Regions from separate parts of the Pseudomonas sp. LBUM1652 genome, predicted to be linked through region 1. Evidence: riboswitches for the same ligand, from Rfam matches in the RefSeq annotation. Region 1 holds a riboswitch; the other holds the start of a gene.
What was found. Region 1 has a riboswitch for cobalamin ahead of cobO (cob(I)yrinic acid a,c-diamide adenosyltransferase). Riboswitches for the same ligand answer to the same signal wherever they lie in the genome.
Positions count from the first base shown of each region.

Region 1 (8,022 bases):
GGCAGCGTGCGGCGACCGAAGATGTGTTTTTCTCGATCGTCCATCAGCGCGGCGACCAGCACTTCCGCGCAATCATTGATGCCTTCGACCTTGAGTGTCATGAACTCATCGCTGCGCTCGCCGAGCGCTTCGGCTGTGCGGATGCGCTCTTCTTCCACCAGATTCTGGATCTGCCCGCGCAGGGTACGGTCGCTGATGCGGATGAATCGCCACGGCTGCATCAGGCCGACGCTTGGCGCCTGGTGCGCGGCTTCGAGCAAGCGGCTCAGCAGTTCGGGCGCGACGGTGCCACCGGTGAAGTGGCGCATGTCGCGGCGTTCGGCGATGGCTTTGTAGACCGCTGCGCGTTCGGCTTCGGAAAATGCGTTGTCTGTCATGGCCCTTTCGCGAGCAGGCTCGCTCCCACAAGGGATCGCATTTCTTCAGTCACCACCGTTTCAACTGTGGGAGCGAGCCTGCTCGCGAAGGCGGCTTCGGAGTCAGGCGCAAACAGCGCAGCGATAGCCGCAGGATTCGACGGGAAATAAAAATGCACATACGAAGCCGTCATCCGCCCTTCCCGATAAACCGCCTCTGCCCCGCGCCCGCCATTCGGGCTCAGGCCCCGGGCTATCGGTGTCAATTCAGTGGTCGTCAGGGAATGGTGATAAGTGTGGCCGCGCAGCGAACCTTCTGGCAGATCCACCGCTTGCAGCGCCAGAGCGGCGAGACGCTTTTGCATCACCGCATCACCCGCCAGAAGCCCCACCAGTTCAGCACGAGTGCCTTCAACGTCGGTCAACGAATCGAGCAGATACAGCATGCCGCCACACTCGGCGAGCAACGGTTTGCCCGCCGCGTGGTGTGCGCGAATCGCGTCGAGCATCGCGGTGTTCTGCGCCAGCGCCACATGATGCAATTCCGGGTAACCGCCGGGCAGGTAAAGGCTGTCCGCCTCAGGTAATTGCGTGTCGCGAATCGGCGAGAAGAAACTCAACTCGGCGCCCATCGCTCGCAGCAGATCGAGGCTCGCACCATAGGTGAAGGCAAAGGCTTCATCGCGGGCGATGGCAATTCGTACACCTTTCAATAACGGCTCTGCAGTGATGACCTCAGGCGCAGCAAATTCCACGGCCGGTGGCAGCGCTACCTCGCAACTGCTGGCAAGCGCTTCGGCGGCAGCGTCCAGGCGCATATCGAGGTCATTGAGTTCACTGGCCTGAACCAGGCCGAGGTGACGGCTCGGCAGTTCGATGCCGGTCTCGCGGGACAGCGCGCCATACCAGCGCAAACCTTCGGTAAGGCTGCCTTCCAACAACTGCGCATGCCGCAATGTGCCGACCCGGTTGGCCAACACGCCAGCGAATGGCAGATCCGGCTGATACTTCGCCAAGCCCAGCGCCAACGCACCAAAGGTCTGGGCCATGGCCGTGCCGTCGATCACGCCGAGCACCGGCACGCCGAAATGCCGCGCCAGATCCGCGCTCGACGGCGTGCCGTCGAACAGGCCCATCACGCCTTCAATCAGAATCAGATCAGCTTCAGCGGCGGCTTCCCACAACAGGCGACGGCTCTCCTGCTCGCCAACCATCCACATGTCCAGTTGATACACCGGCGCACCGCTGGCGCGCTCGAGAATCATCGGATCGAGAAAGTCCGGCCCGCACTTGAACACGCGCACCTTGCGCCCCTGATTGCGATGCAAACGGGCCAGCGCGGCGGTGACGGTGGTCTTGCCCTGACCGGAGGCCGGCGCGGCGATCAGTACCGCCGGGCAGTGACGTGGTTGATTCAAAGTTCGACGCCTTTTTGCGCTTTGATGCCAGCCTGAAAAGCGTGTTTGAGCATGCCCATTTCGGTGACGGTGTCGCCCATCTCGATCATTTCCGGCTTGGCGCCGCGACCGGTGACGATCACATGCTGCATCGGCGGACGCGCCTGCAAGTCGCTGAGCACCTGATCAAGATCGAGGTAGCCGTGCTTGAGGGCGATGTTCAATTCATCCAGCACCACCAGACCGATCGACGGATCGCGCAGCAGTTCACGGGACACTTCCCACGCGGCTTCGGCGGCGGCGATGTCGCGCTGACGATCCTGGGTTTCCCAAGTGAAGCCCTCGCCCATGACGTGGAAACGCACTTGCTCGGGGAAGCGGCGGAAGAACAACTCTTCGCCCGTGCTGTGGCGACCCTTGATGAACTGCACCACGCCGCACTGCATGCCGTGGCCCATGGCGCGGGCGAGCATGCCGAACGCCGAACTGCTTTTGCCTTTGCCGTTGCCGGTCAGGACCAGCACCAGGCCGCACTCGTCGGGCGAGTTGGCGATGCGTTCATCGATCACGGCTTTTTTGCGCTGCATACGCGCCAGATGGCGTTCGTCACGCTCGGGGGAATCAGTCATGGGGGAGCTCTCCGTTGAGGCTGGATAACGGCGGGCAGGCACAAGAATAGACGGCAAAAAGCCTGGCATCGCCCACCGTGATGCCGCTGGATGGATCAGGCCGGTCTCCGGGCTCATGAGCGGCGTTCGCCGGACTGCGCGCCTTCCCGCTGTTGAGCAGTGGCACAAGACGCAGTTTTCACTCATTTACCGTTGCGGGGGCAGCGCCGGGATCGTAGTCGTACTTGCTCTGAAGACAACCCTCACCGGCTTCCCTGTTTCACTCTGTCGACGCAAGCCACAGAGCACCTGAAACAAGCCGCGAAGGTTAGAGGGTTGGGGGTGGAGCGTCAATTAAAGAGGGGGCCAACGGGCGAATAACTGCCGCCGATCAATTATCTGACGCCAATCTTGTGCCACAGTCTCAAGAGTGATATCAAAGAGCCACAATCTCACATCACACAAGAATAAGGTGAGCCACATGCAAGGCATGATCATCAGCAACCCGCGCCTGGAATTTCTGCGTCCGGTGCTGGAACGCTGGTTTGACTGTATCGACCGTTACAACGCCGTGCGCGGCGACAGCGACACGCCCTACTGGCATGACGAAAAAGCCAATCTAGGGCTGCTCTCGGCGGCAGCCTGGATGGCCGAACTGGTTACGCTTGAACAGACGGCCACGCGCAAGCAGAACGAAGAAGGCGAACGCAATGCCCGCGCCGATCTGTTCCTCGCTGGCAGCGAAGACCGCGCTTACATTCAGGCCACGCAACGCTGGCCTCGGGTCAACAACCTCAACCTGACCCAAGCCCTGCTGGAAATCACCAGCGACGCCAAACGCATCAGCTTCGCCAGCGACCTCAAGCTCGGCTGCCTGTTTGTTGCGCCGCAAAAAGCCCAGCACAGCGCCAGCCCCGAAGAACTGCAGGACATGGTCGACGACCTACAGAAGGAACACACCTGCGCCGTCGCCTGGTATTTCCCCTATGCCTATCGCAAGTTGCGCAGTGAAACCGGCAACTATCACCCGGGTATCGCCGTGCTGTTCAAAGAGGCCCGCGGTTGAGCAGTTGAACCATCGGGCTTGCGCGCTTCTCTATGATTAGGTCAATGCATTCATAGGGAAGATCAGTAATGCGCAAGTCCCAGCTCGCTCTCGTCATCGCTCTCGCCGGAGGGCTCGCCGCCTGTGGTGAATCCTCCAGCCTGCAAGTCACCGACGGCACCGGCCCGTCACCGAAACTGCCTGAACCGAATAAAACCCTGATCCCGACGGTGAATATCGCCCCGGCGATCGGCTGGCCCGAGGGCGCAAAACCGACTGCCGCGGCAGGCACACAAGTGGCTGCGTTTGCCGAAGGCCTCGATCATCCGCGCTGGCTCTACGTGCTGCCCAATGGCGACGTGTTGGTGGCAGAAACCAACGCCCCGCCGAAACCTGACGACAGCAAAGGCGTTCGAGGCTGGGTGATGAAGCAAGTCATGGGCAAGGCCGGAGCCGGCGTACCAAGCCCGAATCGCATTACGTTGCTGCGTGATGCCGACCACGACGGCGTGGCCGAAACCCGCACGGTGTTTCTGCAAAACCTCAACTCGCCGTTCGGCATGACCCTGGTTGGCAATGATCTGTATGTCGCCGACACCGATCGTTTGCTGCGCTTCAACTACGAAGCCGGTGCGACCGAGATCAAGACACAGCCGATCAAGGTCACGGATCTGCCCGGTGGCACGCTGAATCACCACTGGACGAAAAACGTTATCGCCAGCAAGGACGGCAGCAAGCTGTACGTCACCGTCGGCTCGAACAGCAACGTCGGCGAAAACGGCATGGATCAGGAAGAAGGTCGCGCGGCGATCTGGGAAGTGGACCGGGCGACCGGCAATCACCGGATCTTTGCCTCGGGCATTCGCAACCCTAACGGCCTGGCGTGGGAGCCTACCAGTGGCGCGCTGTGGACAGCCGTCAACGAACGTGACGAGATCGGCAGCGATCTGGTGCCGGACTACATTACCTCGGTCAAGGATGGCGGCTTCTATGGTTGGCCATTCAGCTATTACGGCCAGCACGTCGATGTGCGGGTGGAGCCGCAGAATCCTGACCTGGTCGCCAAAGCCATCGCTCCGGACTACGCCGTCGGCCCGCACACCGCTTCGTTGGGTCTGACGTTCGCCGAGGGCAACACCCTGCCGGCGCAGTTCAAGGAAGGCGCGTTCATCGGCCAGCATGGTTCGTGGAACCGTAAACCGCACAGCGGCTATAAAGTGATTTTCGTGCCGTTTGCGGCAGGCAAGCCAACGGGCCAACCGGTGGATGTGCTGACCGGTTTCCTCGACAAGGACGAGAATGCACTGGGTCGTCCGGTAGGCGTGGTGATCGACCAGCAAGGTGGCTTGCTGGTGGCGGATGATGTGGGGAACAAGGTTTGGCGCGTTTCTTCTACCAAATAATTTGACCTGCCCCAAAACAACTGTAGGAGTGAGCCTGCTCGCGATAACGGTGTTTCAGTCAACGATGATGTCGACTGACACGACGCTTTCGCGAGCAGGCTCACTCCTACATTGGGTGATGTGCTGCTTGAATTATGGGTTACGCGCCAGATGCTCAGGCTGCAACACACGCTTGGCACTCAAATACGCCTTCTGCCAATAGGCCTTGGACAGGCTATCGAGCTTCACCGTGCCGCCAGTTGCCGGCGCATGCACGAAGCGCCCTTCCCCGACGTAAATCCCCGCATGACTGACCTGCGAACCACCATTGGTGGCGAAGAAGATCAGATCACCGGTCTGCAATCCTTCCTTACCGACATTCGGCGCCTGCATGACGATCAGCTCGCGCGTGGAGCGCGGCAGAGAAATACCGGCAGCATCACGGTAGACGAAGCCGATCAGCCCACTGCAATCAAATCCCGAGTCCGGTGTATTGCCGCCCCAGCGATAAGGCGTGCCGACCAGGCCGAGCGCACGGAACAGCACGTCTTCAGCAGCAGGAGAAAAGGCCTGGGAAGGCCCGAACACCACCGGCGCGCGAACCACTGGCGCAGGCGGCGTACGACTGGCGCAGGCACTGAGTAGCGCTGCGAAGAACATCAATGCGAGGCGGGCCGACATGGTCATAAGCAGAACATCCTGATCTGGCTGCGGCTTTCTCTGCCGGATGGACAGAAAACAAAACCGCCTGCGTGGCACGCAGGCGGTTTGCCATCAATATAGATTCAGGATTCTAGCGGCTACGCGGCAAACTTCAAGTAAGACTTTAACTTCACCTTGTAAAGTATAGGTCTACTCCGTTACCGGAAGCCGTTTTTGTCGCCGCGAATGCGGCGACAACGGGAAAATTACTTGCGAGCAGTCACTACAGTAGGAGCGTTCGCCAAAGCACGTTTGGCTTCGATGAAGGTCTTGCTCCAGTAACTGTCACCCAGGCTGTCTATGCGAACACCGCCGCTGCGACGACTGCTGGAGTGAATGAACTGATTGTCACCCAGGTAGATCCCGGCGTGACTGACACGACCGCGACGACCGTTGGTGGCGAAGAACAGCAGATCGCCAGGCTCGAGATTGCTACGCGATACCAGCGGAGCATCAACGTTGATCATTTCGCGGGTGGAGCGCGGCAGGTTCATGCCGGCTTCTTCGCGGAACAGATAGCCGATGAAACCGCTGCAATCGAAACCGGCTTCGGAGGTACCGCCGAAACGGTAACGGGTACCGATCAGGGACATGCCGCGTTCGAGGATGCTGTCGGCCAGAACCGGAAGCTCGTAAGGCTTCTTGTTGAAGTCCGACAGTTCTTTTTCGGTGTCCAGCTCTTCCTGGTAAATAACGGAAGACTGGGCAGTGGCAGAATTTTTAACCTGTTGAGGCTGCTCTTGGACTGGAGAATGAGCAGCACAACCGTACAACAGGGTGACGAGTGCGAGAGGCACGAGGGGTGCGAAGCGCTTTAGCATGGGCACGACCGTGGCTGATAGTTGTAAAGAAGCCGAGACTATGCCCGCTATCAACCTCATTTGCAAATTCAATCGATCTTTTTGTGACTTCTCGGTTTCTCGTTTACATCTAAGCGCTTAAGCCCATTTGAATCGAAACGCAGCCTGCACAACGTGCAGGAAAGCGGATTTTCTGGCGCCTGAAATATGCCGAAACCCGCTGAAAGCCTTGGATTTACCAGCCTAGCGTTTCTTTGAGGAAGGGAATTGTCAGCTTGCGCTGAGCCTGCAAAGAGGCCTGATCGAGCTGTTCGAGCAAGTCGAACAATGCGCTCATGCTGCGGGTCCCGCGGGTCAAAATAAAATGCCCGACTTCATCGGTCAGGTGCAGACCACGACGCGATGCACGCAATTGCAGGGCACGCAGCTTGTCTTCATCGGAGAGTGGGCGCATCTGGAATATCAGCGCCAAGGTCAGGCGTGATTTCAAGTCAGCCAGTTTGACCGGCAGTTCACGCGGCGAAGTGGATGCCGCGATCAGCAGACGCCGACCGCTGTCACGCAGGCGGTTGAACAGATGAAACATCGCCTCTTCCCAGTCAGCCTTGCCGGCAATCACCTGCAAGTCATCCAGGCAAACCAGCTCGTACTGCTCGAGGTTGTCGAGAATCTCGACGCCGCGATCCATCAACTCCGCCAGGGGCAGGTAAACCGCCGGCTCACCCATCTGCTCGAAACGCAGACACGCTGCCTGCAACAGATGCGTACGCCCTACGCCATGTTTGCCCCACAGATAGATCAGGCTTTCTGTCCAGCCGGCGTCGGCTTCGCATAGGCGCTCGACATAGCCGAGTGCAGCGGCATTGGCGCCTGGGTAGTAGTTGATGAAGGTGGCGTCGTCACGCAGACGCACACCTAGGGGCAGCTGAATCGGTTTCATGCTGACTGAACAGTTCTCAAGGAACCGTTAGTGGCCTCTGTGTAAAGTTTGCGAAGTTTATACCCGTGAAGCTGAGCGCACAATGCGACAGAGTCCAAGCAAAATCAAAGGTTTGCGTTAACACACTGGTTTTATGGCAGATTCTCTGACGCTGCCGTGCCAGTAGTGCCCGCAAAACACGGGCCAACCCGGCGCAATGCCGGGCCGTCCATGATGAAGTTACAACTCCGGTTCGTCGACACCACTATAGATGTCGGAATCCTTGTACAAATCGTGCACGTGGCGCACCAGCACCATAATCACCGCCGCCACCGGCAGCGCCAGCAGCACACCGGTGAAACCGAACAGCTCACCGCCAGCCAGAATCGCAAAGATCACCGCCACTGGATGCAGGCCGATCCGGTCACCCACCAACAACGGCGTCAGCACCATGCCTTCCAACGCCTGACCGACCATGAACACTGCGACGATCCCGATCATCGGGTACAGATCGCCACCGAACTGGAACAACCCGGCGATCAGCGCCGCGCCGATGCCGATCACAAAGCCCATGTACGGCACAATCGCCGCCAGACCCGCGATCAGGCCAATCAACAATCCCAGCTCCAGGCCGACGATCATCAGCCCCGCCGCGTAAATCACGCCCAGTGCCAACATCACCAGCAACTGCCCGCGTACAAACGCCCCAAGCACTTCATGGCATTCGCCAGCCAGTGCTACCACTCGCTCTTCACGATCACGCGGCAGTAGGCTGCGGATCTTGGCCATCATCACGTCCCAGTCACGCAGCAG
Region 1 is NZ_CP166804.1:1,969,274-1,977,295, reverse strand. It holds gene bluB (5,6-dimethylbenzimidazole synthase) at 1-377, opposite strand, end outside; gene ACA069_RS08985 (cobyrinic acid a,c-diamide synthase CobB) at 374-1,774, opposite strand; gene cobO (cob(I)yrinic acid a,c-diamide adenosyltransferase) at 1,771-2,382, opposite strand; cobalamin riboswitch at 2,464-2,689, opposite strand; gene ACA069_RS08975 (hypothetical protein) at 2,843-3,427, shown strand; gene ACA069_RS08970 (PQQ-dependent sugar dehydrogenase) at 3,496-4,809, shown strand; gene ACA069_RS08965 (C40 family peptidase) at 4,942-5,475, opposite strand; gene ACA069_RS08960 (C40 family peptidase) at 5,697-6,311, opposite strand; gene hda (DnaA regulatory inactivator Hda) at 6,526-7,230, opposite strand; gene ACA069_RS08950 (AI-2E family transporter) at 7,450-8,022, opposite strand, start outside.

Region 2 (8,022 bases), 1.5 Mb from region 1:
GCCCTCATCAGAACCGCCATAAGCGTAGGCGCCCCAGTTAAGGTAAACCTCAGCCAGATCCTCGCGACTCTGCCACAAACGACCGTCGATGGCGCCCTGCACGCCCGCGCCGTAGGCACCCGGTTTGGCGCCGAAGATTCGCCACCCGGCCTGACGCCGCGCGGCCTCTTCATCCAGACCCGATTGCAGCAGAGCCTCACGCTCGGCGCGCACCTTGGCGGCCAACGGGTTGAGATCATCCGGCTCGTCCAGCGCAGCCACCGCTTGCACGGCCGCATCGAACAAACGAATCAGGTTGGCAAACGCATCGCGGAAGAATCCTGAAACCCGCAACGTCACGTCGACCCGAGGTCGGTCCAGCAAACTCAGCGGCAGAATCTCGAAATCATCGACGCGCTGACTGCCGGTGGCCCACACCGGCCGCACGCCCATCAGCGCCATGGCCTGGGCGATATCATCGCCACCGGTGCGCATGGTCGCGGTGCCCCACACCGACAGGCCTAGCTGACGCAAGTGATCGCCGTGATCCTGCAAGTGCCGTTCGAGAATCAGCGTGGCCGACTGGAAACCGATGCGCCACGCGGTGGTGGTCGGCAGGTTGCGCACGTCGACCGAGTAGAAGTTGCGGCCGGTGGGCAATACGTCGAGACGACCGCGACTTGGCGCGCCGCTCGGGCCGGCGGGGACGAAACGGCCGCTGAGGGCATCGAGCAATCCGCGCATTTCCGCCGGGCCACAGGCGTCCAGGCGTGGGGCGACGACTTCACGCAGGTTGTCGATGATGGCGCTGACTTGCCCCCAACCCGCTTCCTGTAGGAGTGAGCCTGCTCGCGATAGCGGTGTTTCTGTGGAAGAGATGTCAACTGACATAATGCCTTCGCGAGCAGGCTCACTCCTACAGGGGTTGTGCAGTGTCTTTGCGATCAACTCAGTGGCGAACAACTCCAGGCGCTCGCGGGTATCGCCGGCAGTACGCCAGACTTCATCGCTGACCGCTTGCAGTTCGACAGGACGCGGGCCCGTCCACGGATCAGCCAGTGCGCAATCAAGCGGATCAAAACCCAACTCAAACGCCTTGGCCAACGCCCGCAGCAGACTCGACTGCGCACCTTTGCCATCGCCCCGAGGAATGCGCAGCAGCGCCAGCAACGTATCGATGCGCAACCGCCCGCTCGGCGATTCGCCAAAAATGTGCAGGCCATCGCGGATCTGCGATTCCTTCAGATCACACAAATAGGTGTCGAGACGCGGCAGCCAGATCGCCGCATCGGCGTCGCTGTCCAGCGCCGCGTCGAGTTGCAGTTCACGGTCGATCTGCGTGTCACGCACCAGTTGCAGAATGTCCCGTTGCAACTCGCGGGCACGACGCGGATCAAGCAGTTGCGCCTCGTAATATTCGTCCGCCAGCAGTTCCAGATTACGCAGCGGCCCATAGGTTTCGGCGCGAGTCAGTGGCGGCATCAGGTGGTCGATGATCACCGCTTGCGTGCGCCGTTTGGCCTGGGCGCCCTCGCCCGGATCGTTGACGATAAATGGGTAGATGTTTGGCAGCGGCCCGAGCAACGCATCCGGCCAGCAGTTTTCCGACAGCCCCACGCCTTTGCCCGGCAGCCATTCGAGGTTGCCGTGCTTGCCGACGTGGATCACACCGTGGGCGCCGTAGGTGTTGCGCAGCCAGAAATAGAACGCCAGATAACCGTGGGGCGGCACCAGATCCGGGTCGTGATAGACCGCACTCGGATCGACCTGATAACCCCGCGCCGGCTGGATGCCAACGAAGGTCAGGCCAAAGCGCAGGCCGGCGATCATCATTCGCCCGTCGCGATACATCGGATCGTTTTGCGGCGAGCCCCAACGCGCGACTACCGCAGCGCGATTGGCCTCGGGGAGCGCGTTGAACATCAACAGATAGTCGTCCATCGCCAGACTTTGCTGGCATGGACGCAGATCAATCGTGTCGAGATCGTTGCTGACGCCGCCGAGCAATTGCTGAATCAACTCGGTGCCAGTATTCGGCAACTCTGCCGTGACCGGATAACCCTCAGCCTGCAATGCGCGAAGGATATTCAGCGCCGCCGCCGGCGTGTCGAGGCCGACGCCGTTACCGATGCGTCCGTCGCGGGTCGGGTAGTTGGCGAGAATCAGTGCAATCCGTTTCTCGGCATTCGGCACCCGCGCCAGATCGATCCAGCGGCGCGCCAGTTCGGCGACGAAATCCATGCGCTCGGGTTGCGCCCGATAGCAGACCACATCGGACTGGCTGCGCTCGCTGCGCCAGGCCAGATCCTTGAAGCTGATCGGCCGACTGATGATGCGCCCGTCAAGTTCCGGCAAGGCAATGTGCATTGCCAGATCGCGAGGGCCGAGGCCCTGCTCGCTGTCACGCCAGCCGGGTTCGTTGTCCTGGGCGCAGATCGCCTGAATCACCGGAATGTTGCGACGAAACGGCCGCAGATCCGGTGCTTCAGGACTGGATTGGGCAAAACCGGTGGTGTTGAGAATCACCCCCGCCTCGACTTCATCCAGCCAATCTTCGACCACCGAGAGGCAGCCGGGCTCTTTCAAACTGGCTACCGCGATCGGCAACGGATTGAGCCCCGCCGCCTGTAAACGCTGGCAGAAAACATCGATGAACGCCGTGTTCGCCGCTTGCAGGTGCGAGCGGTAAAACAGCACCGCCGCCACCGGTTGCTCGGGCAGCCATTCGGCTTGCCAGTCACTCAGTGCGGCGGAGGTTTTGTGAGGATGGTAAATCGCCGTGCGCGGCAGGGTTTGCGGCTCGCCCCAGGTGTAATCGCGAGCCAGCCAACGGTTGGCCAGACAGCTGAAGAAATCCAGCGCGTTGCCCATGCCGCCCTGACGCAAAAACTGCCAGAGCCGGTCGCGATCCTCGGCTGCGACGGTGCTCAGATCGCTGAGTTCCGGATCGGGGCGATCGCAGCCCGGGACCATGATCACCTGCACGCCACGCTCGGCTAGCTCGACCAAACGCTCGACACCGTAGCGCCAATACGCAATGCCGCCGTGCAGCGAGATCAGAATCACCTTGGCATGGCGCAACACTTCGTCGACGTACAAATCGACCGAGGCGTGATTCTGCACCTGCATCGGATTGGCCAGACGCAGGCTCGGATAATCCTCGGGCAACTGCTGCGCGGCTTCGGCGAGCAGCGCCAGGCTGGAGTCGCCGCTGCACAGGATCACCAGCTCGGCGGGGGTTTGGCCAAGGTCGGCAATGTTGTCATCCGACACGAAACCGCCGGGCTGGGTCCTGAGCAGGTGCATGGCTTAAACGCTAAGCGCAGCGCGCAGTTGCGCTTCGAGTTGAGCAGCGTCGAGCTCCTGACCGATCAACACCAGACGTGTGACGCGCGCTTCTTCGGCGCCCCACTGACGGTCGAAATGCTTGTCGAAACGCGTGCCCACGCCTTGAATCAGCAGGCGCATAGGCTTGTTCGGGATCGCTGCAAAACCCTTCACACGCAGGATGCCGTGCTGGACCACCAGTTGCGTCAGGGCGTCGAGCAGCAGGCTTTCGACGGCTTGCGGCAGCTCGATGGAGATCGAATCGAAAGCGTCGTGATCGTGGTCATCATGGTCGTCGTCACCGTCGTGGTGGTGATCGTGATGGCTGTGGCGGCTGTCGATGTGTTCTTCGGAACCGGCGCCGAGGCCGATCAGCACGTCCAGCGGCAGGCGACCGTTGCTGGCTTCGACGATTTTGACTGCTGGCGGCAGTTCTTCGGCGACTTCAAGGCGTACGCGCGCAAGGTCTTCCGGGCTGGTCTGATCGGCCTTGTTGAGGATGACCAGATCGGCGCTGGCCAGTTGGTCGGCGAACAGCTCGTGCAGCGGCGATTCGTGGTCCAGGTTCGGGTCGAGTTTGCGCTGGGCGTCGACCTGATCCGGGAACGCGGCGAAGGTGCCAGCAGCCACGGCCGGGCTGTCGACCACGGTGATCACCGCGTCAACGGTGCAGGCGCTGCGGATTTCCGGCCATTGGAAGGCTTGTACCAGTGGTTTTGGCAGGGCCAGACCGGAGGTTTCGATGAGGATGTGGTCGAGGTCGCCGCGACGGGCAACCAGTTCGCGCATCACCGGGAAGAACTCTTCCTGAACGGTGCAGCACAGGCAGCCGTTGGCCAGTTCGTAAACGCGGCCGGTGGCTTCTTCTTCGGTGCAGCCGATGGTGCATTGCTTGAGGATCTCACCATCGATGCCCAGCTCGCCGAACTCGTTGACGATCACCGCGATGCGGCGGCCCTGAGCGTTGTCGAGCATGTGCCGCAGCAACGTGGTTTTGCCCGAGCCGAGGAAGCCGGTGACGATGGTGACGGGGAGTTTGGCCAGTGTTTTCATCGGATGCCCTTTGGCAAGGTGGCGGGCATACGGGACGAGAACCGGCAACGCGAGCACGCGCCGGAAGCATTCGCCACCGGATCACCCCGCCCGGTTGTAGTGAGAATCTGTGACGAGGCAGGTCTCCTGGCTGACGGTGTTCAGGCGTTGGGGCCTGGCGTTTGCTGCGCCTTCCCGCTGGCGCCCTTTTGCAGGGGCTGGCAGTGGCGTGGCAGCGAACATCACCGTTCACAGTTGCGGGGGCAGCCGCGGCTTTGACCGCGTTCCCTTCTTAGCTTCGGCACGCGCCGAAGAACCTCGAAAGCGCAAGGCTACGCATGGTGTGGGGGCGGGTCAATGTTTGGATTGGGGGCATATCCGTTGCTGCGGGTGTTGCTGATTAGGGTTCCGCCCTTACGGCGGGTCACTTTTTCCAGACGCCGAAAAAGTAACCAAAAAGGCTGCCCCCTGACGTACGGCACTTCGCCTAGGCTCAGTGTTCCCTCGCTACGGTGTCCATCCGGGGGCATCGCCTACGGTTTGCTTCGCTGCACCTCCTCTCGATGGATGCGGCTTCGCCGCACGGCGCTGCGCGCCAACCCCCCGGATGAACACCTTCGCTCGGCCTGCCGATGGGCCTGGAGATCAAAAGCAACGTCAAAAGCCAAAGCCAAAGCCAAAGCCAAAGCCAAAGCCAAAGCCAAAGCCAAAGCCAAAGCAGATCAAAAGATCGCAGCCTTCGGCAGCTCCTACAAGGGAATAAATCGCGCCCTGCCCTTGGTCGGCTGTCAGGCCGCCATCGCTGGCAGCCCCCACAAGGATATGAATACCCCCCACACGCGGCGCATGCCGCCCCACTCAACACAATGAGCGTTAGCTCGAGTAACGCTTTTGATCTAAGCGCCCGTCGGCAGGCTGAGTGGAGGGATTGATCCGGGGGTGGGAGCGCAGCGACCGTTCGACGCAGTCGAACACATCGAGAAGAGGTGCAGCGCAGCAAACCGGAGGCGATGCGCCCGGATCGATCCCGGAGCGAAGGAACCCGAGCCACAGCGAGGGCCGAACGTCAGGGCACAGACCTTTGGTTACTTTGGGGCGTTTGCCAAAGTGACCCGCCGTAAGGGCGGAACCGTAATAAGCCATCACCGCAGCAACGGATATGCCCCCATTCAATTGACTCAAATCCCCCCAACATGCTCTCCTAAGCAACTTGTTACGGGTGCCCTTCACAGGGTGAAACGGGAAACCGGTGAATCATGTGCTTTACTCTAAAGCCATGTCAGTCCGGTGCTGCCCCCGCAACGGTAAGCGAGAGAAGCGTCGAATCCACTGTGCCATGACGGCATGGGAAGGTGACGCTTGCAGGTCGGCCTGACGCCAACCCCTCGTGAGCCCGGAGACCGGCCCGCAACACACAGTGCGCACTTGCGTCGCTGAACATAACAAACCCGCGGTGGGCGGGCGCTGTTCGAACCCCTGCGTGCCCGATTCGCAGGGGTTTTCATGCGCTCTATTACCCCGCTGACATTCCAGAGGGAAGCGCCATGTCGATCATCAGCAGCACCGGCAGCAACACGGATAAAATCGCCAGTACCAGCACCCTGAGCCAACGCCTGACCGCCGCCATCTTCGCGTCGATCCTCGGCGCCAGCCTGGTTTATTTCGCCGGTTTCTCGCACATCGAAGCAGTGCACAACGCCGCCCACGATACCCGCCACAGCGCCGCGTTCCCGTGCCACTGAGACCTGCCGACATGATCAAGCGAATTGCGCAAACCGCAGGTTTCACCGGTCTTCTGGCCGCCCTGCTCCTTACGCTGCTGCAAAGTTTCTGGGTTTCGCCGCTGATTCTGCAGGCCGAGACCTACGAAAAATCCGAACCGGCGGCTGAGGTTCACGAACACGCTGCCGGTGCCACTGCCCATACTCACGATGCCGAAGCCTGGGAGCCGGAAGACGGCTGGCAGCGCGTGGTATCGACCACCGGCGGCAATCTGGTAGTGGCCGTGGGTTTTGCCCTGATGCTTGCCGGCCTGTACACCCTGCGTGCACCGACCAAAACTTCGCAAGGTCTGCTCTGGGGTCTGGCCGGTTACGCTACGTTCGTTCTGGCACCGACCCTGGGCTTGCCGCCTGAATTGCCAGGCACTGCTGCGGCGGATCTGGCTTCCCGGCAGCTCTGGTGGATCAGCACAGCCGCCTCCACCGCCGCAGGTCTGGCATTGATCGCGTTCAGCCGTCACTGGCTGATGAAGATCCTCGGCGTGGCGATCCTTGCCGTGCCGCATGTGATTGGCGCCCCGCAACCGGAAGTGCACTCGATGCTGGCGCCAGAAGCCCTCGAAGCACAGTTCAAAATCGCTTCGCAGTTGACCAACGTGGCGTTCTGGCTGGCCCTGGGCCTGATCAGTGCCTGGTTGTTCCGCCGCAAAAGCGATGGCCACTACCACGCATGACGAATGACCGCGCAGCGCCGACTTTCGTGGTCGGTCTGGGCTGCCAGCGCGGCTGCCCCGCCAGCACGCTGCGCGCGTTACTCGATCAAGCCTTGCAGGCCCATCGCATCGAACTGGAAGCAGTCAAAGCCCTGGCCAGTATCGACTTGAAGCGTGATGAGCCGGGCTTACAAGAACTCGCCGCACAATTGGCCTTGCCGTTGCTGTACTTCAGCAGTGAACAATTGGCCAGTTACCAGCAACAGCTCAGTCACCACTCGCAGATCGCCTATGAACGCACCGGTTGCTATGGAGTAGCAGAAAGTGCGGCGTTGGCACTGGCTGAACAACTGATTCAGGCGCCGGCCAAACTGCTGATCTCGCGGCAAAAGTACGCGCAGGCAACGCTGGCATTGGCCGGCGCCGCGTAAAATCCCGATAATCCCCACCATCGATCATGAGCGATCTTCATCTGAAGCATTGCTGCGCCTCTTTTCCAAAGGATTCAACGATGACTGTTTACTTCATCGGCGCCGGCCCCGGCGACCCGGAACTGATCACCGTCAAAGGTCAGCGGCTGATCCGCAGTTGCCCGGTGATCATCTATGCAGGTTCGCTGGTACCGGCGGCTGTGCTCGACGGTCATCAAGCAGAAACCGTGATAAACAGCGCGGAGCTGCATCTGGAACAGATCATCGACCTGATCAAAGCCGCCCATGCCAAGGGCCAGGATGTGGCGCGAGTACATTCCGGCGATCCGAGCCTGTATGGCGCGATTGGCGAGCAGATTCGCTATTTGCGTGAGCTGGATATTCCGTTCGAAATCATTCCAGGGGTGACGGCTACCGCCGCGTGCGCAGCATTGCTGGGTGCCGAACTGACTCTGCCCGATGTCTCACAGAGCGTGATTCTGACCCGCTATGCCGACAAAACCGCAATGCCGGCGGGCGAGGAGCTGGGCAGTTTGGCGCAGCATGGCGCGACGATGGCGATTCATCTGGGGGTCAATCATTTGGAGAAGATCCTCGCTGAACTACTCCCCCATTACGGCGCGGATTGCCCGATTGCAGTGATTCACCGGGCAACATGGCCGGATCAGGATTGGGTGGTGGGAACAATCGAGGATATTGCCGAGAAGGTAGTGGCCAAGGGGTTTCGGCGCACGGCATTGATTCTGGTTGGGCGGGTGTTGGGGAGTGAGGTGTTTAGCGAGTCATCGCTGTATCGCGCGGGGCATGCGCATCTTTATC
Region 2 is NZ_CP166804.1:3,511,007-3,519,028, forward strand. It holds gene cobN (cobaltochelatase subunit CobN) at 1-3,285, opposite strand, end outside; gene cobW (cobalamin biosynthesis protein CobW) at 3,289-4,359, opposite strand; cobalamin riboswitch at 4,459-4,674, opposite strand; gene ACA069_RS15825 (hypothetical protein) at 4,996-5,175, opposite strand; cobalamin riboswitch at 5,539-5,761, shown strand; gene ACA069_RS15830 (CbtB domain-containing protein) at 5,883-6,080, shown strand; gene ACA069_RS15835 (CbtA family protein) at 6,092-6,793, shown strand; gene ACA069_RS15840 (cobalamin biosynthesis protein) at 6,790-7,203, shown strand; gene cobM (precorrin-4 C(11)-methyltransferase) at 7,284-8,022, shown strand, end outside.
Region 2: linked by a shared signal. The riboswitch ahead of cobW (cobalamin biosynthesis protein CobW) and the one ahead of cobO (cob(I)yrinic acid a,c-diamide adenosyltransferase) in region 1 are both predicted to bind cobalamin.